DNA from 3 places in the Endozoicomonas sp. ALC013 genome. Region 3 is predicted to be linked to each of the others. Evidence: predicted binding sites of a transcription regulator. Region 3 holds the regulator's gene; each other region holds the start of a gene.
What was found. The regulator LexA, encoded in region 3, represses DNA repair genes until DNA is damaged. The targets are predictions, from matches to a motif close to TACTGTNTANNTANACAGTA.

Region 1 (10,974 bases), on a different contig from region 3:
ATGGGAGCGCATGCCAACGCCGACAATGGAAACCTTGGCGATTTTCATATCACCGTGGTATTCAAGGGCTTCGAGCTCTTTAACAATCTGCTCAACCACCACTTTTGCCCGCTCATAATCATTACGATGAACGGTAAAGGTGAAATCGGTGGTTTTGTCCTCAGCCGTATTCTGGACAATCATATCCACTTCAATATTGGCCCGGCTGACCGGCCCCAGAATCCGGGATGCCACACCGGGAATATCGGGCACGCCCTTAATGGTCAGCTTGGCTTCATCTCGGTTGAATGCGATGCCGGAAACTACCGGTGATTCCATGGCGATACCCTCATCCAGTGTAATCAGTGTTCCAGGGCCATCCTGGAAGGTGTGCAGAACTCTCAGGTTAACATTGTATTTGCCAGCAAACTCGACAGCCCTGATCTGCAGGACCTTGGAGCCCAGACTGGCCATTTCCAGCATTTCTTCAAAGGTGATCTTGTCCAGCCGACGGGCTCCCTCAACCACTCGCGGGTCAGTGGTGTAAACACCATCGACATCCGTGTATATCTGGCATTCATCAGCCTTCAGGGCCGCTGCCAGGGCTACTGCCGTGGTATCCGAACCTCCCCGCCCCAGGGTGGTGATATTATTTTCTTCGTCACGCCCCTGGAAACCGGCCACCACAACCACGCGCCCCAACTCCAGGTCCCTGACGATACGCTCGGTATCAATGCGCTGGATGCGGGCCTTGGTGTGGACACTGTCAGTAACAATAGCTACCTGACTACCGGTATAGGACGTCGCAGGGCAGCCCCGCTCATTCAGGGCCATACTCAAAAGACCGATGGTCACCTGCTCGCCCGTCGAGAGGATAACATCCATCTCCCGTGGCGTCGGCTGTGACTGCATGGATCGGGCAAGCTCCACCAGCCGGTTGGTTTCACCACTCATGGCGGAAACCACAACGACCACGTCGTGCCCCTGTTCGCGGAACCCTTTGACCTTATCAGCAACACCCTGAATGCGTTCAGTGGTGCCTACTGAGGTGCCGCCAAATTTCTGTACTATTAGCGCCATTTTATTCGTTCTACTTCAATCAGCCATGACCCGGAGGCTGACCGGGAATAGAGCGCCTTACTGCGAACACTATTCCCGGACAGCCTCCTGATGATCAAGCTTCCCTGTACCAGCTTCCTGCTGCAACAGCCCAACATAATTTACAGAATACAGACATTCAGAAGCCGGACAGCAAAAGCTGCCATCTCTATCATTCAGTGGATGGCAAAATGTACCATGAATCCCCTCCGGGGTGTATGCCTCAAAGCAATAAAAAACGGGCTGACCCATAGAGGCTGACTTGTCAGAATAGCTAACCATCCTGACAAAACCGCTTACAACTGCGCTTCCAACCACCCTTTAATAGACGACAACGCTTTTTCAAGATTCTCTGGCTGAGAACCGCCACCCTGGGCAAAATCAGGACGACCACCGCCTTTGCCACCCAGCTGCTCAGCCACCATCTTCAGCAGATCACCCGCCTTGACACGTCCGGTCAGATCTTTGGTCACACCGGCAGCCAGAGGCACCTTGCCATCCGCTTTGGTGGCCAGGAAAACGATACCAGAGCCCAGTTTGTTCTTCAGCTGGTCAACCATGTCGCGCAATGATTTGGGGTCAACACCCTCAAGCTCCGTCGCCAGCAGCTTAACGCCATTTACCTCAACCGCCTGAGACACCAGGTCAGAACTGCCAGCGCTGGCCAGCTTCTGCTTCAGCTGCTGCAGCTCTTTTTCCAGGCTCTTGCTCTGGGTAACCAGCGCCTGCAATTTGGCGTCGAGACTTTCCGGTTTGGCTTTCAGCACACGACAAGCGTTGTTCAGCTCGGCAAAGCGCGTCTGCACAAAAGCTTCAGCACCCGCACCGGTCACCGCTTCGATACGACGCACACCGGCGGCAATGCCACTTTCCGCAACAATTCGGAACGCACCAATATCACCGGTGCGACTGGCGTGAATACCGCCACACAGTTCGATGGAGAAGTTGTCGGTGCCCATGGTCAGTACTCGCACTTCGTCCGCGTACTTTTCACCAAACAATGCCATGGCTCCCTTTGCCCTGGCTGCGTCCATATCCATAAGTTCAGTCTGTACCGGAGTGTTGGCACGGATCTGTTCATTCACCAGCGCTTCTATGACCTTTAACTCTTCCGGCTTCACCGCTTCAAGGTGAGAGAAGTCAAAGCGCAGACGCTCCGGATCAACCAGAGAACCTTTCTGGGTTACATGATCACCCAGCACCTGTCTCAGGGCCGCATGCAGCAGGTGAGTTGCCGAGTGATTCAGTGAGGTAGCATGACGCTTGTCAGCATCAACATCAGCGACTACTTCATCGCCAGACTTCAGTTCACCGGATACCACTTCGACAATATGGAGGTGGTGATCACCCTGCTTCCGAGTATCCACAACACGTACAGAACCGGTGGCAAAATTCAGCAGGCCGGTATCACCCACCTGGCCGCCAGACTCCGCATAGAATGGCGTCTGTTCCAGAATAACCGTTGCCTGCAGGCCTTCATTGATCTGTTCTACCTGCTCACCACCCACAAACAGGGAGTGAACGCGAGCCTGACCCGCCGTGTTCTCATAGCCGGTAAAAGCAGTTGAGCCTTCGATCACCAGCTGGTCATTGTAATCAACACCAAACTTGCTGGATGCACGGGCACGCTCACGCTGAGCTTCCAGTGCCTGTTCAAAACCCTCAATATCCACTGTCAGCTTACGCTCACGGGCAATGTCTTCCGTCAGATCCACCGGGAAGCCGTAGGTATCATACAGCGTGAACAGGGTTTCACCGGAGATCACATCCCCCTGCCCGCTGGCCTGCAGAGCAGCAATGCTCTCTTCCAGCAGTTTCATCCCTTTATCCAGGGTACGGGTAAACTGTTCCTCTTCCTGCAGCAGAACCCGCTCAATGTGAGCCTGGTTCTTCGCCAGATCCGGATAAGCGTCACCCATCACCTGCACCAGTGAACCCACCAGCTTATAAAAGAAGGATTCTTTGGCCCCCAGTTTGTGGCCATGACGGCAGGCACGACGGATAATCCGGCGCAGCGTGTAGCCCCGGCCTTCATTGGAGGGCATAACGCCATCACTGATCAGGAAACTGCAGGAACGGATATGGTCAGCAATAACCCGCAGGGACGCTTCCGTGGTGGCAACGCCACCGATAATATCAGAAGCATCGTTCAGCAGAGACTGGAACAGATCAATCTCGTAGTTGCTGTTGACATGCTGCATCACTGCGGCAATTCGCTCCAGGCCCATGCCGGTATCAACCGATGGCCTGGGCAGTGGTTGCATGTCACCGTCGGCCTGACGGTTGTACTGCATAAATACGATATTCCAGATTTCAATAAAGCGATCACCGTCTTCTTCTGGCGTACCCGGACGACCACCCCAGATATGGTCACCGTGATCATAGAAAATTTCGGTACAGGGGCCACAGGGGCCAGTATCACCCATCTGCCAGAAGTTATCGGAAGCGTAAGGCGCTCCCTTGTTGTCGCCAATGCGGATAATATCCTCCGCTGCAATACCAATGTCGTTTAACCAGATATTGTAGGCTTCATCGTCAGAGGCATAGATGGTGACGCAAAGACGCTCTTTAGGCAGTTTCAGCGTGCCGGTCAGAAAGTTCCAGGCAAAGTGCATCGCTTCTTTCTTGAAGTAATCGCCAAAGCTGAAATTACCCAGCATTTCAAAGAAGGTGTGGTGACGGGCGGTATAACCGACGTTATCCAGGTCATTGTGTTTGCCCCCGGCACGTACACACTTCTGGGAAGTGGTGGCACGGTTGTAGTCACGCTGCTCACGCCCCAGGAAAGTGTCTTTGAACTGGTTCATCCCGGCATTGGTAAACAGCAGGGTTGGGTCGTCATGGGGTACCAGAGAGCTACTGGCAACCACTTCATGGCCGTTTTCCCTGAAGTATTCCAGAAAAGCAGAACGTATTTCGTTAGTCTTCATATACAGTTCCCACCGGGGGAGTTATCTCTTGTCAGCCATGAGCGGAAAAGGCCGCTCACTCCCAAACACAAAAATGGCAGCGCAATCACAATGAGCAGCCTTTTCACAGTAAATTTACGCAAACCGGGGATTATATAGGAATGGTGGGAAAAAATGATCACTTCACCCCATCATTAACAGGCTTTTTACCGGGCTTTTTTCACTGATGGCCTAATGAGCAGCAGAGCGGTACTGCTTAAGTATGTGCAGAGAGCGCGAATCTTCCTCCCTTCGCTGGCCTTTGCGTGCCCATAAATAGCGGTCACAATAGACTTGAACCAGGGCCTCCATCAGCTGACGATTGGTGTTTTCACCCAACTCGCCCAGTGCTCTTGCTGCCACTTCAGCGGTACACAAGTACTGCTCCTGACGATTACTTCGGAGACGGTAGATGGATGGCTCTTCAGGCTGCAAGCTCAGTAAATTCAAACCATGCAACCAGGGGCTTTGACGATACATTTTCCTGGCCTGTTGCCAGGTTGCATCAATGATAATGAAGGCAACCTTACGTTCACTCCCGGAATTATAATGCCACTGCCTGTTATGAAGAAGAGAAAGCGGAGTATATCTGGCTCATGGAGAAGCCGCGCTGGGCCAGAAAGCGGGTCTGCCGGGCTCTTTCTTTATGGTCCCGGGGTACAGAGGCACCAAACTTTCGCTCTTTTACCGCTTTTGCCAGTTCATCCCAGTGATCGTCCTGCTCCAGCAGGTATTGACCGATCAACTCGCTATCAACTCCTTTCTGAAACAGTTCCGATTTAATACGAACCGGACCGTAGCCCCGCTGTTGACGACTGTAGACAAAACTTTCAACAAAACGGTCATCACTTTGCAGCCGTTCCTCCCGCAAGCGGGTAAGCGCATCAAATACCAGTTCCCGGGGAAAACGGCCCGAGAGTTTTCGGGCCAGTTCGGTAAAACCATGTTCCCGCCGGGCCAGTAGATCCATGGCAGCCCGGCGGACATCGTTTACCGATTGAATGACATCAGCAGACATTCAATTACTCAGCCAGCAGCTCGTCCTGCTGTACACTTGCCGCTGCATCGTCGTCACCTTTTTTGCCAGCACTTTTTCCGGCGTCAACTTCGGCTTTTTTTGCAGCGTCCTTCTCTGGAGTGCTCATTAACTCAGCACGGATCTGGGCTTCGATTTCAGCCGCCACTTCCGGGTTATCAGAAAGATACTGGGCAGCATTGGCTTTACCCTGGCCAATCTTGGTTCCTTTATAGGCATACCAGGCACCGGATTTGTCCACCAGCTTCAGCTTGACACCCAGATCAATCACTTCGCCCATATGGTAGATGCCCTGACCGTACAGAATCTGGAATTCTGCCTGACGGAATGGTGGCGATACCTTGTTCTTCACCACTTTAACGCGGGTTTCGTTACCGATCACCTCATCGCCCTGCTTCACCGAACCGGTACGACGAATATCAAGACGTACAGAAGAGTAAAATTTCAGCGCGTTACCGCCGGTAGTGGTTTCCGGGTTGCCGAACATCACACCGATCTTCATACGGATCTGGTTAATAAAGATGACCATGCAGTTGGTCTGTTTGATGGAACCGGTCAGCTTACGCAGTGCCTGAGACATCAGACGGGCCTGCAGACCAACGTGGGAGTCCCCCATATCACCTTCAATTTCAGCCTTGGGTACCAGGGCAGCGACAGAGTCAACCACGATGACATCCACGGCACCGGAACGAACCAGCATATCGGTAATTTCCAGCGCCTGTTCACCGGTATCCGGCTGGGAGACGTACAGGTCATCCACATTTACACCCAGCTTACCGGCGTACTGTGGGTCCAGGGCATGCTCAGCATCAACAAAGGCACAGGTGGCACCGTGCTTCTGGGCCTGGGCAATAACGCTCAGGGTCAGCGTGGTTTTACCGGAAGATTCAGGGCCGAAGATTTCAATAACACGGCCTTTCGGCAGGCCACCAATGCCCAGGGCAATATCCAGTTGCAGAGAACCGGTAGAAATTGCGGGAATTGCTTCCTGCTTCTGATCCCCCATCCGCATGATGGCACCTTTACCAAACTGTCGGTCAATCTGGCCAAGTGCTGCTGCCAACGCTTTTTTTCTGTTATCATCCATTTTTTCACGCCCTCAGTTCGATTCTGATTTCATCAGGAACAGCTCAATAAGTAATACTGTATATTTAAACAGATACTGGATATTTGTCCAGTATATTTATCGCTTCGACAGGAAGGAATCTTTTTTCAGGTTAACGTTTCTCAGGTCAACAGGGTCAGAACACCCAGCAACGCCTGAACAACCGTTTGCGCCCTGATCTGATCACGATCACCCTCAAAATGGAAGTGCCTTGCAGTTGTTTCCTGGCCGGCACTCCAGGCAATCCAGACGGTTCCCACAGGTTTTTCCGGTATCGCCCCCCCCGGTCCGGCAACGCCGGTCACGGCTATAGAGATATCCGTTGCCAGCAGCTTGCGGACACCCCGGGCCATGGCGATAGCCACCTGCTCACTGACCGCACCGTATTTATTCAGCAACACTGTCGGCACATGCAGGAGATTGGCCTTTACGCCATTGGCATAGCAGATGACACCACCTTCAAACCAGGCCGAGCTTCCCGGCAACACGGTCAGGGCATGACCAATACCACCACCGGTACAGGATTCAGCGGTAGACAGGGTCCAGCCCCTGGACATCAGGAGTTCAGCAATTTCCCTGACAATGGGGGACGTAGCAGAATGCAGTGCAGGTTCCATGGTCACTCGCCAGTACGGTTATCAGAGGAGCCAATCAGGATAGGATGTTATAACACGATTAGGGGCAGTCTTCACAAGTTATCATTGAATGCACCATTTCACAGCACTGTTGCCAGGGAAACATGCCTTGCCCCGGAGCATCGGGGCAAAGCATTCTCTCTCTATTCAAACTCCTTCAAACTCTCCACCGTTATGGCATAGACAACGTCAGTGTACTCGGAGGTATTGTTTTCAACCCTGATCACTCCTTCCAGCCAGTAAGGGGTATAGCCCGCTTCTGTGACTTTTATGCCCTGGTCATAGCGGACAAAAATGGTCTGATTGGGTGGCGGTGGCGGTACATGAATACAGGCTCCCAGGGTTGGCACCAGCAACAGCTCTGTGGCTGATTGATCCTTGCCAATATTCAGCGGTACCAGGTAACCGGGAATTTTGACCCGTTGCTGATTCATACTTGCTACCGGAATCTTGCCCAGCTCTTCAATATACTCAATAGCCTCTTCCTGACTGATTTCACCCGCCTCATATTTACGGACAATGTCCTCATCCACCGGCGGCATCAGATCATCCCAGTTGATCTCTTTGATCGCAGGCTTTTCGGTGCTTGCAGCCATGGCAAAGTTCACCGGCATAAAAGCCAGCATAAGCACCACGGCCATCCAGCCAGGGTGTTGTCTTCCAGCTATCATTATTTGCTCTCCTACAGCCTGACCGTCAGACCATCCGCCAATGAATTTTTATAGGCCCGCCAGGCAGGCACTGCACCCAGTATGGTCGCCGAGATAACAATGACGACCGCCAGAATCCACTCAAACATCCCCGGTAACGCAATGGTAATGTGCAAACCCAGCTGCACTTGCAATACCGGTTGAATGGCGAACAGCATTCCATACATCAGCAGGAAGCCCAACAGTGTACCAGTGATGGCATAGATCAGGGACTCGGTCATCATCAGGGTAAAGATATGCCAGGGCCGGGCACCTACTGAACGGAGAATGGCCATCTCTCTGCGCCGTTCATTAAGCGACGTCAGAATGGTGGTCAGCATACCCACCAACCCCGCAATCACCACCATCACGGAAACCGCCAGCAATGCCTTTTCCGCTGAACCCACCAATTGCCAGAGTTCTCCCAGGGCGACACCCGGTAAAATAGCCGTCAGTGCTTCCTGGCGATACTCATTCACTGCCCGCTGATACCGAAAAGCCGCCACCCGGGACTTCAAACCAACAAAATAGGCGGTAATGCTGGACGGTTGCAAATCCATGGCCCGTGCCCTGTCGGCAGAAACCGAGAACAGTGCATTAGGTGCTGCCCCATTGACCCAGTCAATGTGCAACGCCTCAATCCCCTCCAGAGAGATCATTACCACTCGGTCCATAGGGGTGCCGGTGGGCTTTAACACACCAGAAATCCTGAAGGGTTTATCCTGATGCGTCTGCAGGCTCCGGCTTTCAACACCATGACTGAGCACTATTTCCTGACCAGCCTGATAGCCAAGAACCGCCGCCACTTCAGAACCAATCACCGCATCATAGAGATCATCAAATGGCTTACCATTTTTGAAACTGATGGGCTGATCATCACCAAAACGGAAGTGTTCAAACAGGGTTTGAGCGGTACCCACCACGCGATAACCTTGATGGGAGTCCCCCAGGGCAATAGGGATAGTCCAGGCGACTGCCTTATTGGAAGACAATTCCTGGTAGGTTTCCCAGGTAATGTTATTGGTCGCATTACCCAGATGAAACACCGAATAAAGCAGCAGATTAAGCGAACTGCTGCGGGCACCAACCACAAGATCGGTACCGGACACGGTACTGGTAAAACTGTTCCGGGCCTCAACCCGCACCCTTTCCACGCCCAGCAACAAAGCTACGCTGATGGCAATGGAGAAAATGGTCAGCAATGCCGTGGTTTTGCGATTACTCAGACTTTTCACCGCCAGATGAAGTATTGACATTACACCACCTCCGGCTGGCCTAAAGGCCGATGTTGACTGGCCCGGTTAATTTCATTCAAGGCCACAGAGCGATCAAACAAGGCTTCCAGGGCAGAGTCATGGCTGACAAAAACCAGCGTACTGCCAGCAGCCTCACACTCAGCAAACAGCAGACGAATAAATGCCTCACGGGTATCGCTGTCCAACGCCGAGGTGGGCTCATCTGCGATCACCAGATCAGGACGACCAATCAACGCTCTGGCTGCTGCCACTCGCTGCTGTTGGCCGATACTGAGCTCCGTCACTGACCTTTGCAGCAACTGCGGCTCGGTCAGCTCCAGATGGTTTAGCAGTCGAATCGCTTCCTGCCCGGCATCAACGCCCATGGATTGCACGTTTTCACGGCGCTTGCTGGCAAACCCCAGCGGCAGTGTGACATTGTCAACTACTGAAAGGTAAGGGATCAGGTTAAACATCTGAAAGATAAAACCGATATGATTGGCCCGGAAATGATCCCGCCGTGCCGGGGAGAAACGACCAATGTCGTTTCTCAGCACAGAGACAGCACCGGCAACCGGTGTGAGCACGCCGCCCAGCAGCCCCAACAGCGTCGTTTTACCCGACCCTGAAGGCCCCCGGATAAACACCTTCTCACCCTGATGGATTAACAGCTCTGGTATATCCAGAACCGCAGTTCCCGGCTGCCAGCCAAACTGGACATCCTTTAGGTGAATCACCGGTTGACCGAGACTGCTCATATCAGAAGCGCACCTCTGGTCGCTCACGGTTCATCTGACCCGCTACCTGGCCAGAATCGGTAAAGCCCTGAACCTTCAACTGTTCACTGTTTGCAAACCGCTGAAACAGTCGGGTAGAGATGCTGTTAAGCCCGGCAATATTGGCACACTCATAAACATAAGTAGCAGCAATATCCATATGCGCTGACTCATGGTGACCATCGCTATGGTGGTCATCGTGTCCATGACTGTGATGGTGGGAATCCTGATGACCATCTGTATGATGGTCGTCATGTTCATGCTTGTCATGGTGGTGTCCATCTGCATCACCATGATGATCTTCTCCATGCTCACCGCTGGCCGAAGCCGATGCCGCTTTCAACGTGCAGGACGCCGCTGGCGTAAAAGACCATAAATCGTCTTTTTCCAGTTCCTGCAAGGCATCTTTAAGTTGCCTGCGCTGAGCCTCCGAACGGATGGATTCAAAACCAAGAATATCAAACCCCGGCGTTTCCAGTTCAATATGAACCTGACGACCTTCAATGGCAAAATTCAAATGACCGGCTCCATGTACATGGGCTCCGGCATGACGATGCCCATCAGCGGAAACACCTGCTGTTATCAAGGCACAGGCAACAGCGGCCACTTTTGCAACACAACGCATACACAATTCCTGAAAGAAAGAAATAAATAAGTGATGAACCATCAAACTTCAGAGCTAGCGTTAATACCCGCACACCCCGTTCATCCTGAGCTTGTCGAAGGGTGGTGCCACCGCACTTCGACAAGCTCAGCACGAACGGTATGGGTATCAACACCTGGGAGGCGGTGCGCGGGTGTGTCTTTTGGTTGGCGTGGAAGAATGGATTGATAAGCGATAGGGACGGTCGTTAAGTACCGCACCAAACCGCACCTTTACTTTGCACCAATGAACGGGTGAAGCGGCTTGAGACACCAGCATACAGGCCGATGAATGCGGGTGCTCATTGTGCTGTTGATCACTGGCATCATCGACCATCGAAATAACTGGATTCTGCCAGAATATTTCAGATTGCTGATTTTCCTCCAAAGCCGTATGGACGTGGCTCAGTGTGTAGTGCACCACCAGCAGATAGACAGCCACCATAAGAAAAGACAGCAATTGCTTACTGTCTTTTCCACGGGCTGTCCGGCAAAGGCTGATGGTCATCTTCTGCGATTCCTTTCGGTATTGCCCTCACCCTGTTCCGGAGGGACCAGCACCCAATCTCAAAATCCAAATCGTTATAACATAACGTACATCAAATGACCAAAATATAATGCCAGAGTATTATATTTGATCAGGCATCAGGACCGCAGCAGCATCCGGTCATTTTATCTGGTGAACCAAATATCTGATTTGTTGTCAATAAGTCCCAATGACGGAGGGTTGAGCCCTGACGGTCATTTTACAGATTTATGCTTTTCAAGGTTTTTTAATGCCTGACCAGAGGAGTTGGTGTATATGTTTTTTTATCCTGCCCATTCCACTCC
Region 2 (10,974 bases), on a different contig from region 3:
AGCTGGTGCATTTGATGATATGAAAATATTAACAAGTACTTCAATAACACGAATGTCAGAATTACTATCATCCAGCGGGTGCAATGAGGAATCGGGTTGAAACAAGGCTGATCAAATGAATAAGACGTACCAGCAAAAAGAAAATAAAAAAAGTGGGCATAAAAAAATGGCTGCAGTGATTGCAGCCATTTTTTTTATTGACAAGGCTCTGATTTACAAAGCCTTGATCGCCTCCAGCTGTTCTTCCAGCTTGGCCCTGGCGGCTTGAGCTTCAGCCAGCTTGGCTTGCTCTTTGGCAACCACGTCGGCGGGTGCCTTGCTGATGAATTTCTCGTTGTTTAACTTGCCTTCAAAGCGGGCCACTTCTTTGGCAAACCGCTCAATCTCCTTATTGAGTCGGGCAGACTCTTTGCCCTTGTCGATCAGGCCAGCCATTGGTACCAGAACTTCCATGGAGCCTACCAGCTGAGTGGTTGCCATGGGGGCTTCTTCACCGGCGGCCAGAACCCTGATGTCTTCCAGTTTGGCCAGGGACTTCAGGAAGGTCTGGTTGTCATTCAGGCGGGCAACGTCGTCTGCAGAGGTGTTACGCAGCAGTACATTCAGCGGCTTGCTTGGGCCAATATTCAACTCGGCACGAATGTTACGGATACCGGTGATAAACGATTTGAGCCACTCAATATCACGCTCAGCCGTTTCATCAATACGGGCCGGGTCCGACACCGGGTAGCTCTGCAGCATCAGGGTGTCACCGGCAACGCCAGCATTGTGCTTGATGTTTTGCCAGATCGCTTCGGTGATATAAGGCATAAACGGATGGGCCAGGCGCATAATAGCCTCCAGAACCCGAACCAGTGTACGACGGGTGCCGCGCTTACGTTCAGCAGGTGCATGTTCATCCCACAGAACCGGCTTGGACAGCTCCAGATACCACGCACAGTATTCATTCCAGACAAAGTCGTAGAGGTTCTGGGACGCGTGATCAAGACGGAACTCGGACAGGTTTTTTTCGATCTGGGCTTCAACCCGTTGCAGTCTGGAAACAATCCAGCGATCAGCCAAAGTCAGTTCAACGGGTTCATCACCGATACCACAATCTTGCTCATCAGTGTGCATTTTGACGTAGTTGGCAGCGTTCCAGATCTTGTTGCAGAAGTTCCGGTAGCCCTCCAGACGGTTCATATCCCAGTTGATATCACGGCCAGTGGAGGCCAGTGAGTACAGGGTGTATCTCAGGGCATCGGTACCGTGGGCAGAAATACCGTCGGGGAAGGTATTGCGGGTACGTTTTTCGATCTTCTCCGCCAGCTGCGGCTGCATCATATTGCCACAGCGTTTCTCAACCAGGGCTTCCAGGTCGATACCGTCAATCATATCCAGAGGGTCAAGGACGTTACCCTTGGACTTGGACATTTTGTCGCCATGCTCATCACGGATCAGGCCCGTCACGTAAACGTACTTGAACGGCACCTGTGGTTTGCCGTCTTCATCTTTCATAAAGTGCATGGTCATCATGATCATTCTGGCGACCCAGAAGAAGATAATGTCAAAACCGGTGACCAGCACATCGGTGGGGTGGAAGGTGTTCAGGCGATCGGTCTGCTCTGGCCAGCCCAGGGTGCCAAAAGTCCAGAGTGCCGAAGAGAACCAGGTATCCAGAACATCGTCATCCTGCTTCAGGACAACAGGCGTTGGGATGTTGTGCTTTTCCCGGACTTCGGCTTCATTGCGACCCACGTAAACGTTGCCGGCATCGTCATACCAGGCAGGAATTCGGTGTCCCCACCAGAGCTGACGGGAGATACACCAGTCCTGAATATCACGCATCCAGGAGAAGTACATGTTCTCGTACTGTTTGGGCACGAACTGAATACGACCGTCTTCTACCGCTGCAATAGCCGGTTTGGCCAGCGGCGCAGCGCGGACAAACCACTGGTCAGTCAGCAGCGGCTCAATCACCACGCCGGAACGGTCACCGTAAGGCACCATCAGGGTATGGTCATCGATTTTTTCCAGCAGACCAAGGGCATCCAGGTCAGCAACGATCTGCTTGCGGGCAGCAAAGCGCTCCAAGCCCCGGTAGGCGTCTGGAATAGTGGTATCAATGGATTGATTAGCCGTGCCGTCAATATTGTAGGCTTCACCCTGCTGCCGGATGTCGCCGTTCAGGGTCATAACATTGATCATTGGCAGGTTGCAGCGCTTGCCAACTTCATGGTCATTAAAGTCGTGGGCCGGGGTGATTTTTACGCAGCCGGTGCCTTTTTCCATATCGGCGTGTTCATCAGCGACAATCGGGATGCGACGGTTGACCAGGGGCAGAATAACCGCTTTTCCGATCAGGGCCTGGTAACGCTCATCTTCCGGGTTAACCGCCACACCGGTATCCCCCAGCATGGTTTCCGGGCGGGTGGTGGCAACCACGATATAGTCTTTGCCCTCTGCGGTTGTCTCACCATCCGCCAGTGGATAGCGCAGGTGCCACATATTGCCTTTGACTTCTTTGTTTTCCACTTCCAGGTCGGAGATAGCGGTGTGCAGTTTTGGGTCCCAGTTCACCAGACGCTTGCCCCGGTAGATCAAGTCGTCTTCATAAAGGCGGACAAAGACCTCCTGGACAGCGGCATAGAAGCCCTTGTCCATGGTGAAGCGCTCGGTGTCCCAATCAACAGATGCCCCCAGGCGACGAAGCTGACGGGTGATGGTGCCGCCGGACTCTTCCTTCCACTCCCAGATTTTATCGGTAAAGGCTTCACGTCCGTAGTCGTGACGGGTTTTGCCTTCTTCTGCCAGGATCTTGCGTTCAACCACCATCTGGGTTGCGATACCCGCATGGTCAGTACCCACCTGCCAGAGCGTGTTGCAGCCTTTCATCCGGTGGTAGCGGATCAGGGCATCCATAATGGAGTCCTGGAAGGCATGGCCCATGTGCAGGCTGCCGGTGACATTGGGAGGGGGGATCATGATGGAGTAGGGCGTGCTGTTACCGCGCTGGTCAGAAGCCGGCGCAAAATAGCCTTTCTCTTCCCAGTTTTGATACAGCGTGCGTTCGATGGCTTGGGGGTTGAACGTCTTTTCCATAACTGCTTTTCCAGTAGAGTTTCCAACTGTTCCCGGAACTCCTGAAGAGCAGGGGGGCTCCGGATTTGGATAAACCGGTGATTATACACTGTGGGACTGAATCAGGAAGCACCCTTCATTGCCGACTACTGGGTTCTCGGACAGCTTTCTGCATCATTGCAATGAGTTTGGTGTGTACAATCTCCGTTCACCCTGAGCAGAGTCGAAGGGTGATTGGCACAGTCTTTATTCAGGGTATGGTGTTTACGCCCTTCGACTCCGCTCAGGACGAACGGAGCTTGGGAGTCATTGATAGAAGGAACCCATCAGAAACCATGTACTAGCCTATGGGAAGTACCGAATCAGCTGTTATTTTAAGTATTCATAAAATGTGATTGGTAACCACAAAGGACATTTCACTATGAGCAACATCACGCCTTTGTGGCTTAGATCAATATCAGGCAATCGCTTCACGAATATCTACGGTATTGTTTTCTGCAGGTTCGCTCTCCAGTTTGATCTCCTGCAGGATTTCAGGTTTGCCTTTAAAGGCTTTGGCGAGAATATCCTTGTTCCGTGACAGCAGCAGACCGATCTCTTCCGCCAGTTGTTCATCGATCTTGAAATTGGCTTCCAGCATACCCGTGATGCCATCGGCCAGCTCAAGCATACGATCGTGTTCTTCTGCGGCTTTCTTATCAGTAAACATGCTTCCGTCCCGGTCAACTCGCCACATGGGGGTAATGGACATGGGCTTCCTCCTGTATTGGGTTCTTTATACTGTATATAAATACAGTTGTTTTGTCCAGAAGGCTGTCTGGGAATCAGCTAGTCAATTTCCAGCTCAAGTCAGGTCTAAAACTCTGGTAGCCAGCCCTGCCAGGTGTACTGCGACCTTGGGTTCAGAGGATTTGACACGAAAAGCCTTGGTCTGTGTCAGGCTGATTTTCTGGTTGTGAACGCGCGGGTTCAGGTATCTGCTTCGGTACGAACATTACTTTCTCTAGCTGGCGGTCATCGTCGGTACAGTAGGGACGCTTCTCACAAACCACGGTAATACCCCGCTCTTTCAGCACTTCCTGCGCTTTCGACGAAGTCAGTGTTTCCTGCGTCAAGGTCCCTGGGTTCATTCGTATTCCCTGGCTCTTCAGCCGTTGCACCTCTTGCTCCAATGCCTGTTGTGTTGCCGGGCTTAGCAGTGATGGGTTATGCCTGTACTGCATCTTTTCCAGCAGCGTCATTCCGGCCGGAATCTCTATCTGGTGGAGATCATACCAGCTGTTATGAATACCATAAGTGATGCCTTTGCTCTGATCAGCCCTGCAAGCCTGGTGGTAGGGGTCTGAACAGACAATAATTCCAGCGGCCTGAGCAATTGTGCGCCGAACATTGTCATCAATAAACCGGTTCATTCTTTCCACTGGCTCAGTTGTCCATTCAAAGTGCTCAGAAATCTCTGAGCCATTGTCAATCAGACCGTAGGCCTCGGTATATTTTTTTTCGCGGTGATCGTTGGGTTGCCCGGTTACTTGCGCCAGATCAGCCGCACCATGCATGGCGGCTACCAGATGCCGTTGAAATTCAGTCCCGTTGCCAGGCCCGGAGGTAAAATCCCAGGGCAACTGCGGCGGCAGGTCAAGACGTGTAGCGTCAAACCCCCCGACCGTTGATCCGGGAAAATCAGCCCCAACCCCGCAACAACGGATAATGTCCATACGATCTGCAAAGCGTAATATGCGCAGATACCAGCGCACGGAGTCAGACAGGTTCTGCTCATCTGCGCCATTGACATCATTTTCCTTGCTGACCATCGCCTTTGCCATATCCTTCAGCAGCGGTTCAGGATAGTGCCCGATCAGGTCCCTTTTGAAATAGTCAGCTGACCTTGTTTCTTCCACTGATTTGGCGACATCTTCGGCAGCAGCAGCATGGTAGATAATCGCCAGCGCCAGGAGTTCTTTTTTTTCCGGGCGCAGGTAATGCAGCTGAAATTTTTCCAGCAATTCCATATACCAGAGCCCATTATTCCTGGCCCGCAGGACATGACTGCAGCTGTGCAGCGGTTTCCACACGGTTGGCAAGGTATGTCTGCCAAGGCTCTGGATCACGCGTTCCGGTCCCGGACGGCGGTAATAATGCTGCAATACCTTCAGGATGGTGCTTTCATTATCGCCGACATTATCAGGCAGGACGGGCGGTTTGCTGAACGCGTCCACCATAAACTGTAATGCCGCTGGCACCTTGGTTTCCACAGGTGCCGCCAATGGGCAAGCATCGTCCGACAGACCGAGCGATTGTTTCAGATCCGCGATTTCCAGATTGGCCTGTCGGACATGTTCTGACCAATTCAGGTAGAAAGGATGCTTGTTTCGTTGCTTCCATAGTCCTTCAAACCATTGGATGAACCCAGCCACGGATAAGTTACCAATAACCTTTCTACCGTCATGGCACCAATAGTCCAGATTATGTTTAACCCTGGCCAGAATATCTTTGTTCAGGGAAGCTCCATAATGAAACAGGGCGAGTAGGTGGGACTCAAAGATATCAAGGTTTAAAGGGTAACCAAGGTAATCACATAGTAGCTCTTCAAGACGGCTCTGCCGTTGCTGCTGACTGAGCCCCCGGCAGATTCGGTCAAATTCAACGACGCTTCCCGAATAACCGATCAGCGGCAACCACTTGAGATCTTCCAGGCTCAGGAACTCAAATGGAGCAAAGGCGGCCACCATATAATTCATTGTGCCCGCTCGCATTACCGCCGATTCTCGCTTGCTTAGCGTACAGTAAAAAACCGAAGTAACCTTCTGATCCATCCTTGACCCGCTCTGCAGAAGCAACTGAAGTAAACGGCAAGCTTCTTCCTCTTGTTCCCGGATTTGTTCCTGTCCAGGCTGATCATTTCTGAGCATTTCAGTAATCAGCAACTTTTCCAGCAACGATGTAACATATCCTTGTTTATTATGAAAAAAACGGTGGTGAATTGGCAAGCCACTCTGTTTTAATTCCAGAAGCCTCCCGGAACTGTAACAACAGGGATCACTCACCAGCTTGATGGCCTGTTGCAATTTGTGAAAAACATCCGGTGAGGCGGTTAATTCCCAACTCAGTGCCTCTGTACGCAAAGGCATTGGCAGCAGATTCAACATGGCTCTGAAATTTTCCTGGTCTATGCCCTGTGAGAATGCAAAATCATCCAGAGAATGCTCATTCAGGGCCAAGTGTTTACTGTCCAGCTCATCATCAAAACAAACCTGTACAGAACCTGTGCGGTGACAATAAATAACCATAGGCAACGGTTGTTTAAGCTCCAACACCTCTTCACAATGACGTTTATCCTGCAGGATATCGGCAATATTCATCTGAGTATCGAGGTAAACAAAAAAGCATCTGATGTCTTCCTTGCTGTAGTTGGTAAGCACCAGTTCCGGATAATCAAGATAATTATAGGCGTGGGAATTATTGCGGATTACCAATCCAGGTAAACTGAAAGTCCCATCTGCTCGCAGATGTCCCGAGGTGAAACGAGGATAAACTCTCCAAATGGCTTGATTGGCATTTTCAAGACATTTCTCGTGTAATGATTGCAGATCAGGCAGTAATTTTATTGACAGTTTATCCGGATCCATGTCGGGCTCCGTATATGCATTATGTTTATAAACATAAAGGCATTGTGGATTAACAATGCCTACCATCCATTTACCAAACCCATCTGGTACGCGTGCTACGGGCATCATCTTCCCCGGCAGGGCGAGGGTGAATGGCCTTGGTGCACCCTTACCCGAAAAGTAATCATTTTCTTTAGTCAATTTAATTCGCCGAAACGCCAGGTACCCACTCTCTGCTGCCCAAAGTAGCACTTGTCGCTCATCTTCCCTGGGATGCCGGGGTATCAGCTTGCTGGTCGGTGCGCAGGTTGCCCATTGGCCAGAGACCGTTACCGGCTGGGTGTCAGGCTTTGGTTGGGGATGAGGGTGCAGGTTGGCGGAGGTATCCATGCCGCTGACAACATTCATGGTAGTTCTCAAGCAAGACTTATTTAGTTACTTTAGCTACCCACTTCTATCATAAGAGTGGATTCTATCATCATTAGAGAGTAACTGGCTGGTAAAAGTTCCAGTATGGCTCCACTGTCCGTAGCTGCATTTTCGTAGCGAGATCACAGTATTTTACATGCCCAGCCTCCCAGGAGGCTGTCCGAGAATAGTCTGCCCTACGGTGGCTGCAATAAATTGGTCTAAAAATTCCTGCTTAAATTGCAAGTCTTCATGAATGCTGTGGCCAGTCTCCTGCTGATCAGCATCGTCCTCTTCACTGTCACTGGTTTCGGCTTTTTAATCAGAGCCTCAACTTCAGCCATTTGAAACTGCTTGTAAAAAAGGTGGCCTGGTTTCAACTTTCGCATTTATTTTGCATTGATAATGATACGAATTCAGGATTAACAGTAAATACAAACAGCTTGAACTAAAGCTATGAAATAGTAAACGACAATAATCAACAACCCTTATTTGCCACCCCTAGACTGTATACTTTTCTCTCTCGAATATTTGCAAATTTTGTAAAGTTGGATATTTTTCCATCAATCTGAAATTAATAGAAGTCAACTGACGGGTTAATCAAGCGATGCATCTTGGACTTCCAGTTAAACCAACTAATCCAGATTTTCTGCCTGATCAAAAATATCCTCATGATCCTGATAAAAAATTCCCTCATGATCCTGATAAAAAAATTCCTCATGATGATAAAAAATTTCCACATGATCATGATAAAAAATTTCCTCGTGATCGTGCTAAAATAACCAGCGTGTTTCACTCACGTCAAGTGGCTAATAATAAAAAGACAGGGAAGACGACGATTGCACCGGGTAGCCAGGATCAAACCTGCCATTTGGTTCAGTCTGCCAGTTCTTCAGTCTCGCTCAGGCAGACAATCTCAATTCATTCAAGTGCAGCTGTTTCAATAGATAGCACCACCTCAATCAACGCCTCGGCCAGCAGTTCAAATCCGGCAAAAGCTTCAACATCAGAAAGCACAGCGGGTTCAATAAATAGCGCCACTTCAATCACCGCTTCGGCCAGTAATTCAAACACAGCAAAAGCTTCAACATCTGAAAGCACAGCAGGTTCAATAAATAGCGCAAGCTCAAAAACAGCTTCGGCCAGCAGTTCAAATTCAGTAAAAGCTTCAACATCATTTGAAAGCGCAGCTGGTTCAATAAATAGCGAAACCTCAACAACCACTTCGTCCAGTCATTCAAATCCGGCAAATGCTTCAACATCTGCCAGCGCAGGCAGCATACACACGGCAACCGCCGCTATGTCGGAGGCCATGAAGGTTAGTGCCTCAGATAACGCTGCTTCGGCAACGTCCGCTAACAGTCCATCTGTGAACAGCGAATCAGGCTCGGTACAGGCGTCGGCGTCGGTGTTAACAGCAATCACCAGTGCATACCTGGCAACATCCAGCCTGGCCAGATCCCCAGCCACTACTCAGGGTACATCCAGCAGCAGTGACAGCAGCAGTGATTACAAGACTGCTGTGAGTTCATCAGACAGTTCATCAGAGTCCATTACCGCTACTGCCCACGATGCAGCAGGCTCAGTAAAAACGGCGGGCCCTGGTTTTACGGTAACCGGCGCTCATCGGCCAGCCAGCCAGTCCGGCTCAGTCAGCAATCCCCTGGCAGCCAGCGTCTCCAGCCACTCCCATGCTTCTGGCTCAGCAGGGCCTTCCGCCACAAGTGTAAGTATCAATGATATGGGTGAAACCGGTGACTATTCGGCAACGTCCATGGGGTTATCCGGCTCGGTGAAGAGTACCGTCTCTACCCATGCAACGGGTATGCATTCATTGCCTTCGCTGCACAGTTCGGCAACTGCCATGAATGCCACCACGGCTTTCCCAGCCCGGTCCAGCCTGACCGGTTCCGGCAAGGGCACTGTTGCCGCCAATGCATCGGTAACGTCAGCAATAGCCGATCCCGGTTCTGTTTCGGTTGTTGCCAGCCCGATTGGTATGAATACGTCGTCGTTTAATTATGCAAGCCCGACACAAACAACACCGTTTAATTATGCAGGCCCGACTGTTCAGGATTCTGCCTCTGCAAGCATTGCCAACAGCCCGATACTACTACCGGCCAGCACTCCCTCACTGGTTAACACCCTGCCACCCTGGACTGACAGTATTATCCCGACACATTCATTGGGCGGCATCACCGACATCGCGCCCGCCAGGACCACTCTGGCCCTGTCCAGTTCGCTGGCCGCTACCAATTTAACACTGGAGCAGCAACTGACCGCCATAGTGGACGATATGGGCAATTCAACCAATCTTGGCATGTACGAAAATGACCTGGTTTATTTTCAACAACTGCTTCCGGCCCTTAACCTCACGGAATTAGCCACCTTTGTTAAGGGCAGTGCCAGGGATTTTGCCGGATATATGCTGCTCGAGGGTATTAAAGCCTTTGCCGAAACGATCAATGGCACGTTCACTAATGGCACGTTCACTAATGCCACTTTCCCTGATGTCGCTCGTCACTATTTCGATATCGTAGCAGCCGGGGTGGATGACATTATCCATGAGTTCAACACCACAATTGCGCCTGACCCGACAACTCCTGCCCAGAATACTGGCTCAACGACAGTAGCCCATCACCATCGCTCAAAAAGAATGATCATTTCGAAGCCGGATTTCTTAAACAGCATCAGGTGGCTGATAGGGCTTGAAGATGCCATTGCCCAAGACAACATGGTCCCGCAACTGTTGGATTTTTTACGGGGTTTTTCTGCAATGCGCAATGAATTTACCCTTGCGGTGCAGCGTGGCGTTGCGGGAGACCCGGATGCAATAGCTCTTGCCAATCAACTCCGTCAGCCACTGGGGATGGCCAATTATTTGGCGCAATATAAGGACGAGGTCTTTGATTTAATGTGGCGTGAAGACTATCAGGCACTTGGCAGATTAGCGTATAAAGTTAACACCCTCTCAATTATTAACGAAAGTACTCCGGCACAACCTAGAGACATGATGCAAGGGCTCCAGGTCTTGGTTCGTAACCTGCTGCAGCGTCTCCAACGGATATCTCTGGCCCCCAATCCGCCAGCTGTGACGAATTTAAATTTTGTCACAGCTTTCTCTATGGCATGGAACCCTTTTCGACTAATGATGAATGATCTGCAAATACGGGAAGGCATATGTCTGGGCGATGTAGTGTCAGTGACCCTTGCCAGCCACTTTGGAATTTCTGTTAGCAACTCTTTAAATGCTCTGGTCAATGCTGTTTTTCTGGGTGCCGGATATGCTCGATTACCCGCTCTTGTCAGGACCTTGCTACAGGAATTGTCGACTAAAAGACTAATTGCTTCCCGCGCACCTTTATGGCGTAGCCTGGGCCTGAAAAAAGACAGTCATTACCTTAGTAAAATTAGCCAGGAACTTGAGCAATTTTCGTATGGAGTCTACGCTGGAGAACCATTTCTTACAATTCGGTCAATGCTGTCAAAGATGGTTGCAGCGCTCAATGCGAAGGCAACTCAGTTACCGACAGGGGCAGATGCTACTGTTCTGTTTACCATCGCCCCGCGTGTCGGACATATCCTATTTGCAAAAATACAAAGGATGAATAATCAACTGGCTCTGATCATTTCTGATATCTCAAGCTCTTTGTACGTGGCCAGAGCCGATTCAATGGATCAGTTGGTCGCAAGGGCCATGGACGCACTGAGACGACTGGCTGAGGTATACAACCTTGGATTGACTCAGCCAGCGCAGATTGCCAACTCAAGAGGTATCGGGCATCTTTATCAACCCACCGAGGCAGAAATAACCGAGTGGGCTGACATGGCTCCCATTCCTACCTCGGCCTTAACGTTAAAACAGATCCTGACCAAGCCGGTAACGGAACTTGAAGCCCTC
Region 3 (10,974 bases):
CCTGGCCTCCCGTTGCCGGTTACCGGGCACCTGGCAATGTAATCAAACTGCAAACTCACGCTGCCGACCCTGATGATAGCAGTCCTCTGTTTGACATTATTGAGCCTGTAAAGCAGAGCCATCCTGATGTTATGCGTGATGCCTACATCGACCTGCCAGCCAATGAAAGGATTCTGAACAGCCAGGTAACTGCACTTGAGAGAAATCGCAATTATCAGGTGATTACCCATAAAGCCTGGCGAATGCCTGTCAGCGCCAGATCGGGTAAACGACCGATTGAAATCCGGGCTGCTATCAGCGGGCAGGACAATCTGTTGCTGAATGGCACGGTCAGCGTCAGTGAAGAGCGCTTTCTGCATGTTGATATTGATCTGTGGCTGAATAAATTAAGTCCGGAACCACTGTACTCCGCCCTGTCCGGAAACAATTACGAACAAAAGACATCTGACGTTCTGGCTGCTTCTGATATAGGATCTGACAATCTGGTGAGACTGGATGATGGCTCCCCGCCTTTGCGTATAACCGATAATTTTCAGATAAAGCAGCGAAGAAGAGTTCGGAATGTAAAGGAAATTCAATACATAGACAGTCCGGAGATTGGCGTCCTGTTCAAACTTACGCCCTATGATCGCCCTGAGGCGCTGGTGGAAACGGGAATGATCATTTCAGAAAAAAGCAGCTGACGTTGCTAAAAATGAGTGAACAGAACAGTTCATCATTTCAATAAGCTTCATGTGGACAATCTCCGTTCACCCTGAGCGGAGTCGAAGGGTGACTGGCACAGTCTTTATTCAGGGTATGGATTTTATGTCCTTCGACTCCGCTCAGGACGAACGGAGTTTTGAAACCCAGAAATGTGTAAATTATTTCAGGACAGCTCCTAAATGACCCCATCAAATGTATTGAAACTGTGTACTAACTCCTGATCTGCTTACTCATGATAAAACTGTTTTTATCCCCAACAGTCTGATACTCAACGTTATCCATCAAACTCTGGACGATCGGCAACCCTCTACCGCTGCACAGCCACGCCGCAGGATTGTCAGGATCCACTGACATATCCCTGCTCCCCAGCTTACCCTGATCCATTGGCTTACCCCAATCACTGATGGTCAGCATTAAGCAAGCCTGCAAAAGACTGACCCCAACCTCAACCTTATGCCCCTTTTCATTACCATAGGCGTGCTCGATGGCATTATTCACAATCTCAACCACACACAGCTCCACACGATTCACCTCAACCGGGGACAGTGTTGTCATGGCACAAAGGCCCCGGACAGCCATGGCAACCAGGGTGGTATTCGCCAGCTCACTGTCAATCTCAAGCCTGACAGCCTGCCCCTTTTCGTCGGTCATGATTACTTCTCCTTAATGGCCTCGGTCACTGTAGGGAGAATGGTAAACAGCTTGTCCATAGAGGTAAGACTGAAAAGATCCATAACCGCAGGCTGGGCACTGGCCAGCTTCATGGAACCGGCTCCCCCCATTTTTTTCAGACCTGCCACCAATGCCCCCAAACCACTGCTGTCCATAAAACGCACCTGGGATAAATCAATCACCAGGTTATCGGAGCCATTGTCGATCTGGTCAAACAGATAAATCCTCAGAGGCTCTGATAAAGATGCATCAAGCCGGGTTTCGTCGATTGATACGATGGTATGCCCGGCATCATTTTTAGAATCAAATGGCATGTCGCTCTCCTTGCGTTATAAACGTTGCGTAATTAATAAGGCAAGCCTGGTTACGGCTGCCACTCCAGTACCAGATAAGTTACATCATCCTCAAAAACATCCGCTCCGGTCCAGTTAGTGATGTCCTGCTCAACCCGGCTGATCATGGCTTCAAGGGTGTGATCAAAAGCATCTTCCAGAGAAGCTACCAGCCGGTCTTCACCAAACATTTCACCGACATTGTTTTCACACTCCGTCACCCCGTCGGAGTAAAGAAAAAGTCGGTCACCAGGTTGCAGTGCAATAGTGACATTTTTATAGGTCATGTCCGGCATCATACCTATCGGTACGCCACCACAGGCAATTTTTTCGACAGATTTTGAACCGCTTTTCAGCCACAGTGATGATGGATGGCCAGCCTGTGACAACGTAACAGAACCGGTGCGGCTGTTGATTATCCCATAGGCAATGGTGAAGTAGAGCATCGACTCAGGTTTTGCCTGAAACTGCTCATTCAGACTCACCAGCACTTCATTGGGTTCTTTTATCCGATAAAAAGGTGGCTCGCTGAATGACGCCTTAACCAGCGATCCACTCCCGTCCTCACGAAGGGTATTGTTCAATGAAAAAGAAAACAGTGCTGAAGGAATACCATGTCCGGCTACATCCAGTTGATAGAAGCCCAGTGTCTCTCCATCAAGTGCCTGATAACCAAACATATCGCCACCAAGAATGCGGCTTGGTTTGAAATACCAGTTAAAATCCACACTCTGAATTTTCGCTGGCTCAGAGAGCAGACGAGCCTGTGTTTCTGCCGCCGACTCCAGGTCTTTTTCTATGGTATGTATTTTATGTTCAAGCGCCGCTTTTAATTCGATAATTCGAATGCCGGCATTCAGGCGCGCACCAAGCTCATCAAAATCCACTGGCTTATTGATAAAATCATCAGCACCACGGTTAATTCCTTCCACCACGGCCTCACGATCCGAGTTACCCGTTAGCAGCATGAAATAGATATAGTACCCAAAATCACTGTTACGGATCGCCTCACACAGCTCAATACCATCCATATTGGGCATCATCCAGTCGCTGATGACAATCCGGATATCAGGATGGTTTTCCAGAACATTCAGTGCTTCATAGCCGTCTGATGCCTCAAAAACACGATGCCCCTGCTTTTTCAGAACCACAGACAGAATCATTCTCTGGTCACGGGCATCTTCAACAATCAATATATCCATTAGCCTTGTTATCAATTTTCATCGTAGTGAATATAACTACTGTGTTATCGACCCATCAGAAAGAATCCTTCGAGTCGGATAAGCAAATGACGCCCCTTCCTCGTTAACAACCGCTGCAACCAGAAGCAAAATAGATTGCTGAGCCTGTAAAAAACCAACACGATCCGTTCTTGTGATATGCACCCGAACCTGACATAAAAGGGCAGAATCATCATAACGAATGAAAACGGCATAATGAGGCTCACGACTCTCAACCTCGGGAACCTGTAGAACAAGATCATCTATGCGGCTGAGAATACGGGGTATTTTGTCAATATCCTCGTAACGAAGAGCAAAATTTTCAATCATCCGGCGGTTTTTCATTCGGGTGGCATTCTCCACCACTATGCCGGTAAAGATTGAGTTTGGAACATAAATAGGCCGTCTATCAAAGGTTCGTATTTTTGTCAGACGCCAGCCAACCTTTTCGATATGCCCTTCAATGGATCGGTCCGGAGAGCGAATCCAGTCACCCTCGGTAAAAGGGCGATCCAGCATCAGCATTAATCCACCGAAAAAATTGGCCAGCCAGTCCTTGGCAGCAAGACCCAGAATAATACCGCCAATACCACCAAAGGCCAGAAGGGTTGACAGGCTATAGCCGAAGGCCTGGGCAAGACTCAGCAGTGTAGAAACAACGATAATCAGCTGCACGGAACGGGCAATCACTGAAGGCGATAGGCGCTCGCGCCACCGCTCGCCCATGGAATCCAGTACCTCTGGCATGTTCAGGCTGATTTCCCAGATGAACCAGGCCGGATAGATGGTCAGAATGAGTTTTTGAATCAGTTGCAGGGTTTCATTGACATCCGACCGCTCAAGCCCCGGCCAGTAATGCGCCGAATAGAGAATGAACAACACCCAGGGCAGCGTCAGCAAGGGCCTGTGCAGTATGTTGATAGCCAGGCACCAGAAGACCCGTTCCGGCCCCTTTTGCTCACCATGGGCCAACCACTTTATGCCATAAAATGAAGCAGCAGCCAGCAAAAAGGCAATCATCAAATGAGAATAGAACGAGATAAATTCGGGGTTCATAATCGGGATCATTCAGGGATTTCAGTTGGTTATTTTTATAAATTGTAGCCAGTTTGTTTACTATCCTCTTTCAAGCATTCCCACAACCGCTTAGAAAGAAAGTTACCCTGAATTGCCGGACGGTGATGGCCATGGCACCATTAAAGTCAGCCTGCTTCAAAAGCCTTTGTCAGCATTTTACGCGCTTTTCTGTAGCGCTCTGACTGTTCAAGAGACGCCCAGTCAGTGTATGAGTCAGGCATCAAACCATCCGGACCGACGCCGCGTAAACCCGAGCCATCTATTTCAGCCAGTACCTCCCGCCCCCCCTGACGATTACAGATAATCAGGAGATCACAACCAGCATCCAGGGCTGCCCTGGCCCTGGCAGGATAACTGCCGGTTTTCGCCGCTCCCTCCATCGACAGGCAATCGCTGATAACCAGCCCCTCAAATGACAGCTGATTGCGTAACACCCCTTTCAGCCATTCTGAAGAATAACCCACCGGATGCCGGTCAATAGCGGGAAACAGGATATGGGCCGGCATTAATGCCTCAACCCCCTTTTGAATCATTACCCGGAAAGGCTCCAGGTCTGACTGACAGATCTCATCAAAAGTACGATCATCCAGGGGAAGGCTCACATGGGAATCAGCATCCACATTCCCATGGCCCGGAAAGTGCTTGATCACCACGGACATTCCCGCTTCATGAACCCCATCAATCCACAATGAGGCCAGGTGATTCACCTGCTCAATCGAACGCCCAAAAGCCCGATCTCCCACGATCGACGTTTTACCATGATCAATATCCAGCACAGGCCCCAGGCAAAGATCTATCCCGCAAGCCAGCAACTCAGAGGCCATCAGCCAGCCTGACTGATAAGCCAGCTGCTGATGCTGATCCGGGTCAAATGCCCCATAAGCCTGCGCCGGAGGTAGACGGGTAAAGCCATCCTTGAAGCGTTGCACACGCCCACCTTCCTGATCCACACAAATTAACAGATCCCGACGAACATTCCGGACAGAACGAACCAGGGCAATTAACTGTTCCCGACTCTGATAGTTCCTGGAAAAAAGGACAATACCCGCAACACCGGGCAGGGAAAGCAGCTGGTGTTCTTCGGCGGTCAGCTGCACTCCCTCGAGATCAATCAAAAGAACACCACGGTTCAGGCCTGTTGGCACGACTCTCTCCTCTAAAAAAAACGGTATCAGCTAAGCTGTATATCGATCCTGGTACCGGTATCTACACGGTCAAACAGATCGATAATATCTTCCCCATGCATTCGGATACATCCCCGCGAGCCGGGTTCACCCATCACTGCCGTATCCGGCGAACCGTGGATATAGATATAGCGACGCATGGTATCAACATTACCCAGCCGGTTATATCCGGGCTCCAGGCCACTGAGCCATAAAATTCTGGTTAATATCCAGTCCTTTCTTTCAGGGTACTGCTGACAAAGCCCGGGGGAATAAATCTCACCGGTAAAGCGACGTCCGACAAATACTGAATTAGTCGGCAGACCGGCACCAATTTTCGCCCGGATAACATGCTGACCAAGAGGTGTTTGCCAGCTCCCCTCCTGCTGCCCGACTCCCTTGCTGGCAGTAGACACAGAATAAACACGGCGCTTGCCGTCCTTCTCATGCAGCACCATCTCCTGACTGGCAATATGAACAGTAAGATGCATCGGTAAATCAAGCTCTGTATGGTTAAATGATCCGTCAGGTGTGCGATCTTAGACCTGCCGCCATGAAAGGCACCATCTTTCTCATGATATCTTCCAGTTCAGTCCTGACCCCATAATCGCTTTCCGCAATAGCCCTCAGTGCATCCGCTCCTGAAAGGGTAAACACAGCGGAACCCAGAATAAAATAGACGCGCCAGAACAGGTCATTCAATGGCAACTCAGGACACGCTTTTACCAGCAACTCCAGATAAGCCTGGAATACTTCCCCGTAGACGTCGCGCAAATATTTCTTCAGATGCCCCTGGCCCTGTGTGTAGGCCAGGCCAATCATCCTCATACAAACAGAGAGATCTTCAGGGCTGCGGGGTTTAACCGCCATGATCTGATCCACCAGTAAATGAAGTATTTCTTCCAGATCAAGAACGTCATTATTATCCTGATATCGCACAAGAGCCCCGGAAAGATTGCTGACAAAAGGATCAAGAAAACGGGAAAAGACCGCCTGGATCAGGGATTTTTTGGAGCCGAAGTGGTAATTAACAGCGGCCAGGTTAACACCCGCCTGACTGGTAATTGAACGCAGCGAGGTCTCTGCGAACCCATGCTCAGCAAATAACTTCTCGGCAGCGTCCAGAATCCTGTCTACTGTCGCTGACTGTGACATGTCTGTAAAACCTCCAATGTAAACATTTGTTTAAAACTAACGTTTGCCAACTGAAACATCAAGTTAGATTAATAAGACAGGGGTGGTTGCAGTCAGCAAAATACTGTATATAATTACATGTACTGTATAAAAACACAGATTTAATCATGTATAAATTGACCAAGCGCCAGACTGAGATTCTTGAACTGATCAAATCTCATATAGAAGAGACCGGTTTCCCCCCCACTCGTGCAGAAATCGCACAGACCTTCGGGTTCCGATCACCCAATGCAGCAGAAGAACATCTCAGAGCCCTCGCCCGCAAGGGAGCTATCGAGATCACCCCCGGAACCTCAAGAGGTATCCGAATCCCCGGCACTGAATCTTCCGGCCTGCCTATTGTAGGACAGGTTGCTGCAGGAAGCCCCATTCTTGCCCAGGAACATATTGAAGACCACCTGTCCATCAACCCTGATTTCTTTTCCCCCAAAGCAAACTTCATGCTTCGGGTAAAAGGGATGAGCATGAAGGATATCGGTATTCTTGACGGGGACCTTCTGGCTGTCCATAAAACATCAACCGCAGCCAATGGCCAGATTGTCGTTGCCAGAATTGACGACGAAGTAACGGTCAAACGTTTTGAACAGGTTAAAAACAGAATTTACCTGCACCCGGAAAACAAAGAATTCAAGACAATCGAAGTAGACCTCAGCGTTGATACCTTTGCTATCGAAGGACTGAGTGTGGGGGTTATCAGGAACTAGTGCGGCTAAGCGTTATTACCCGTAAACCACGTTCACCCTGAGCGGAGTCGAAGGGTGCTTGGCACGATCTATCAGAGTCCGGAGTTTCCGCCTTTAGGCCCTATGGGTCCTTCGACAAGCTTCAGGACGAACGGTATGGGCAACAGCGCTTAGCAGCACTAGACCCTGACGATCTCTGATGTAGAGGACCTGACATGCAAGCATTAACACCATCATCCAGTCAGAACGGTAACGCTCCCTGCATTGACAGTGAACCTGTCAGCTTTATTGATGAGCTGATTCTCTCAGGCCCGCCCTGGCAATCAGGACGTTTTCTGAAGACTGTTCTGTATGAGCTGGCTAACCATCAGGATCAACGCTGGCTTACCCTGATACTGTCCAGTGAACAGGCAAAAAGCACCATAAACTGGCTGAAGTCATCGGGCATCAGCAGGCAGCGCCTTCAGGTTCTCAACCCTTCCGCAGTGGCAGACCCACTGAAACTCACTCGCAAGGCACTGGCCTCAGGCACCAGCCACACCGTGGTCAGCTGGATCGAGCAGATGGATAGCATCACACTCTCTGAACTCGAGACCGCCGCTCGCTCAGGTCAATGTCAGGGACTGGCAATCAGGAACAGAGGATAACTGGAGGGTTTGTATGACAGTCAGTGAAGAACCCGGTTTTCAGGGATGTATTCTCCAGCGTCAGCTTCTGTTTTACGCCCGACTTCTTCTATGCAGGCATCCAGCATAGCCTTGGCTACCTCCACCTGATCTCCCTGGAGAAAGTCAAGCAACTCCCGGGAGAATGACATGGTAACCAGGGGCTCGGCGTTCTCCTCATCACTGCGACGCAAAACGATTTCGCCGGAAGGCAGTTCAACAATTTCAAGAAACGACGCTGACATAAATAGTGACACCGGGATTTTAGGGTTAGCGGTGAAGCATTGTGCATTAGCCAGCAGAGGCTTTCAAGATATCAGCCCTAAAGAGCTGAATATGGCTGGCAATGAACAAACCTGAAAACATCAGAAACCTACCACTCCAGGCTGAAGTTCCGACTATAGGTAACCAGCTCCTTCAAGGACTCAAGCACAGAAAGAAAGCCTTCTGACTGATCAAACCGCACACTATTGGCATTAAACAGAGGAATTTCATTCCGCTCAACACTTTTACGCTGTATAGGCATGGCACAGTCCTGATGACTTTTTAATAACGCCGACAACCAGGAATCATGTTGCTCAAGACGTTCAATGTACTGCAACTCAGTAGACACCTCTCCTTTGTGATGAACACTGTTCATTGCCTCGTCAAGAGAGGGTAGTTGATTTACCGGCAAACGGTAATTCGTCATAATTTCAGCCAGTAATGACCGGTAAGCCTGAACCATTGCATTCAGACAGGCCTCACGAAATGCCGGCTTGGCAAGATCATCAGCATCTTCCCAGGCATCCAGCAACAAACGGGCGTGAAAGAGCATTTTATTGGTATATCCCTGCCAATTGTTTGTCATAACCAACTCCATCAATCTTTCGGGAACAACTTGTGCTTTGTCGAGCTCAAAGTTTATAAGTAGCTGGCCATATGAAATCACATATTTCTGGCTACTTGGGCAGGAGCTATGCGAGGCACAACGGAGGGAGCATAGCCGTAGCTATGTGACCGGAGTTGTAACGAAGCATAGTGCCTGAACAAGGAGTCAGAAATATGTGATTTCATATGGTTAGCTACTTAACAGCCATAATACAACAGGGCTTCATAGCCCTGTCTCACGAAACTGGGGTTTGAGATCAATCTAACCGGACTGGCGCTTTTTAGACTGCTTTTCATGCCAGCGGCCATCTTCAAATACCGCACTCCAGCCCGTTGCCTTACCATCAAGCTCGGACATAACGTACTGCTGTTTGGTCTTACGGCTGTAACGAATAATTGCCGGATTGCCATCAGGGTCCTGACGGGGAGCATCCATCAGATAACCGTATTTAGGGTCGATCATGGCCTGATGGGGCAATAGCTCCGCCACCAGCGGAGCACGGGTCTCTCTGTTCTTGGGAAATTGACTGGCCGCAAGGAACAATCCGGACGCGCCATCCCTGAGCACATAATGGTCATCAACTTTTACGCACTTTAACTCAGGCATGGGCACTGGCTCCATTTTGGGTGGAGCAGGCTCACCACTTTTCAGCAACTTTCTGGTGTTCTTGCATTCACTGTTGGTACAACCAAAATATTTGCCAAAGCGCCCGGTTTTCAACTGCATTTCACTGCCGCACTTATCACAGTCAAGTACGGGGCCATCATAACCTTTTAATTTGTAACTCCCCTTCTCCACCTCAAAGCCGGAACAATCAGGGTTGTTACCACAGACGTGTAACTTTCTCTGCTCATCAATCAGATAGCTTTCCATCGCGGTAGAGCACTTGGGACAACGACGCATGGCTCGCAGGGCATTAACCTCGGCGTATTCATCATCGGCGTCTTCCACCTCTTCACCGGGAACCAGGTTAATCGTCGTTTTACAGCGTTCCTTCGGTGGCAGTGAATAACCGGAACAACCCAGAAACACCCCGGTCGATGCAGTACGAATCATCATGGGTCGATGGCAAGTAGGACACTCTATATCGGTCAGGGAGGGTTCATTTGCGCGCATCCCTCCTTCACTCTGTTCAGCCTGGGTTAACTGAAGGGTAAAGTCGGTATAAAAATCATCAAGAACCTGCTTCCAGTTTTTTTCACCTTCAGCAATATCATCGAGTTTCTCTTCCATTCTTGCCGTGAAGTGAAAGTCCATGAGCTCATTAAACGACTCATTCAGACGATCAGTGACAATATCGCCCATTTTTTCCGCATAAAAGCGGCGATTCTTCACTGAAACGTAACCACGGTCCTGAATGGTGGAAATAATCGACGCATAGGTCGACGGCCGACCAATACCCTGTTTCTCCAACTCCTTGACCAGTGCCGCTTCGCTGAAACGGGCCGGTGGGCGGGTGAACAGCTGTTTGGGGTCCAGTTTTTCCAGGGTCAGGGCTACCCCTTTTTGCAGATCCGGCAGAATCACATCTTCGCCTTTTCTGGCCAGAGGCTTTTGCACCCGGGTATAGCCATCAAACTTCAATGTCCGTCCCCTGGCTTTGAGCTGATAGCCGTTAACGTCGACGACCAGAGACGTACTGAGATACTCAGCAGGCGTCATCTGACAGGCAACGAACTGACGCCAGATCAAATCGTACAAACGCTCCGCATCCCGCTCCATTCCAGACAGATCATCAGGCTTTAACGTAACACTGGATGGTCGAATCGCTTCGTGAGCTTCCTGGGCACCTTGCTTGCTGCTGTACAGATTTGGCTGCTCCGGACAGTATTGATCACCATACTGTTTGGCAATAAAGGACCGGGCACTGGCAACCGCATCCTGACTCAGATTGGTGGAGTCGGTACGCATGTAGGTGATGTAACCCGCCTCATACAGGCGCTGCGCCAGCATCATGGTTTTCTTGACACTGAAACCCAGGCGCGTGCTGGCCGACTGCTGCAGTGTTGATGTGATAAAAGGTGCCGAAGGCTTGCTCTGGGTTGGCTTATCTTCCCGGCTGGTCAGAGCGTATTGACCCTGCTGTAACTGAGCCAGGGCTTTATCCGTTTCCGCCTTGCCTGTTGGCCTGAAATTTACCCCGTTCTCTTTCACCACCTGAAAACGGACGGCATCACTCCCGGCAGCCTGGAGATCGGCATAAACTTCCCAGTACTCTTCAGGAATAAAACTGCGAATTTCCCGCTCACGCTCCACCACCAGCTTGACAGCAACGGATTGAACACGCCCGGCAGAGAGCCCACGGGCAATTTTTGCCCAAAGCAGCGGGGAAACCATGTAACCAACCACCCGATCCAGAAACCGGCGGGCCTGTTGAGCGTCAACCCGATCC

Region 1: the regulator LexA is predicted to act here: its motif matches at 6,203-6,222, upstream of recA (recombinase RecA).
Region 2: the regulator LexA is predicted to act here: its motif matches at 3,839-3,858, upstream of ACO6V1_RS14485 (YebG family protein).

Annotation. Positions count from the first base shown of each region.
Region 1 is NZ_JBLYNS010000134.1:1,092-12,065, forward strand. It holds gene ACO6V1_RS19000 (aspartate kinase) at 1-1,059, opposite strand, end outside; gene alaS (alanine--tRNA ligase) at 1,374-4,007, opposite strand; partial or broken gene ACO6V1_RS19010 (DTW domain-containing protein) at 4,218-4,550, opposite strand; gene ACO6V1_RS19015 (regulatory protein RecX) at 4,588-5,043, opposite strand; gene recA (recombinase RecA) at 5,048-6,148, opposite strand; gene ACO6V1_RS19025 (CinA family protein) at 6,289-6,783, opposite strand; gene ACO6V1_RS19030 (DUF3299 domain-containing protein) at 6,945-7,472, opposite strand; gene ACO6V1_RS19035 (ABC transporter permease) at 7,484-8,746, opposite strand; gene ACO6V1_RS19040 (ATP-binding cassette domain-containing protein) at 8,746-9,483, opposite strand; gene ACO6V1_RS19045 (ZrgA family zinc uptake protein) at 9,485-10,126, opposite strand; gene ACO6V1_RS19050 (hypothetical protein) at 10,274-10,651, opposite strand; gene ACO6V1_RS19055 (hypothetical protein) at 10,946-10,974, shown strand, end outside.
Region 2 is NZ_JBLYNS010000077.1:248-11,221, reverse strand. It holds gene ACO6V1_RS14490 (valine--tRNA ligase) at 214-3,081, opposite strand; gene ACO6V1_RS14485 (YebG family protein) at 3,518-3,811, opposite strand; gene ACO6V1_RS14480 (hypothetical protein) at 3,963-7,073, opposite strand; gene ACO6V1_RS14475 (hypothetical protein) at 7,995-8,297, opposite strand; gene ACO6V1_RS14470 (hypothetical protein) at 8,307-8,543, opposite strand; partial or broken gene ACO6V1_RS14465 (hypothetical protein) at 8,596-10,974, shown strand, end outside.
Region 3 is NZ_JBLYNS010000044.1:17,751-28,724, forward strand. It holds gene ACO6V1_RS10315 (CsiV family protein) at 1-683, shown strand, start outside; gene ACO6V1_RS10320 (ATP-binding protein) at 916-1,356, opposite strand; gene ACO6V1_RS10325 (STAS domain-containing protein) at 1,359-1,691, opposite strand; gene ACO6V1_RS10330 (PP2C family protein-serine/threonine phosphatase) at 1,742-2,911, opposite strand; gene ACO6V1_RS10335 (mechanosensitive ion channel family protein) at 2,948-3,997, opposite strand; gene nagZ (beta-N-acetylhexosaminidase) at 4,132-5,151, opposite strand; gene ACO6V1_RS10345 (L,D-transpeptidase family protein) at 5,178-5,660, opposite strand; gene ACO6V1_RS10350 (TetR/AcrR family transcriptional regulator) at 5,695-6,324, opposite strand; gene lexA (transcriptional repressor LexA) at 6,471-7,067, shown strand; gene ACO6V1_RS10360 (hypothetical protein) at 7,262-7,693, shown strand; gene ACO6V1_RS10365 (hypothetical protein) at 7,714-7,956, opposite strand; gene ACO6V1_RS10370 (DUF6586 family protein) at 8,085-8,561, opposite strand; gene topA (type I DNA topoisomerase) at 8,844-10,974, opposite strand, start outside.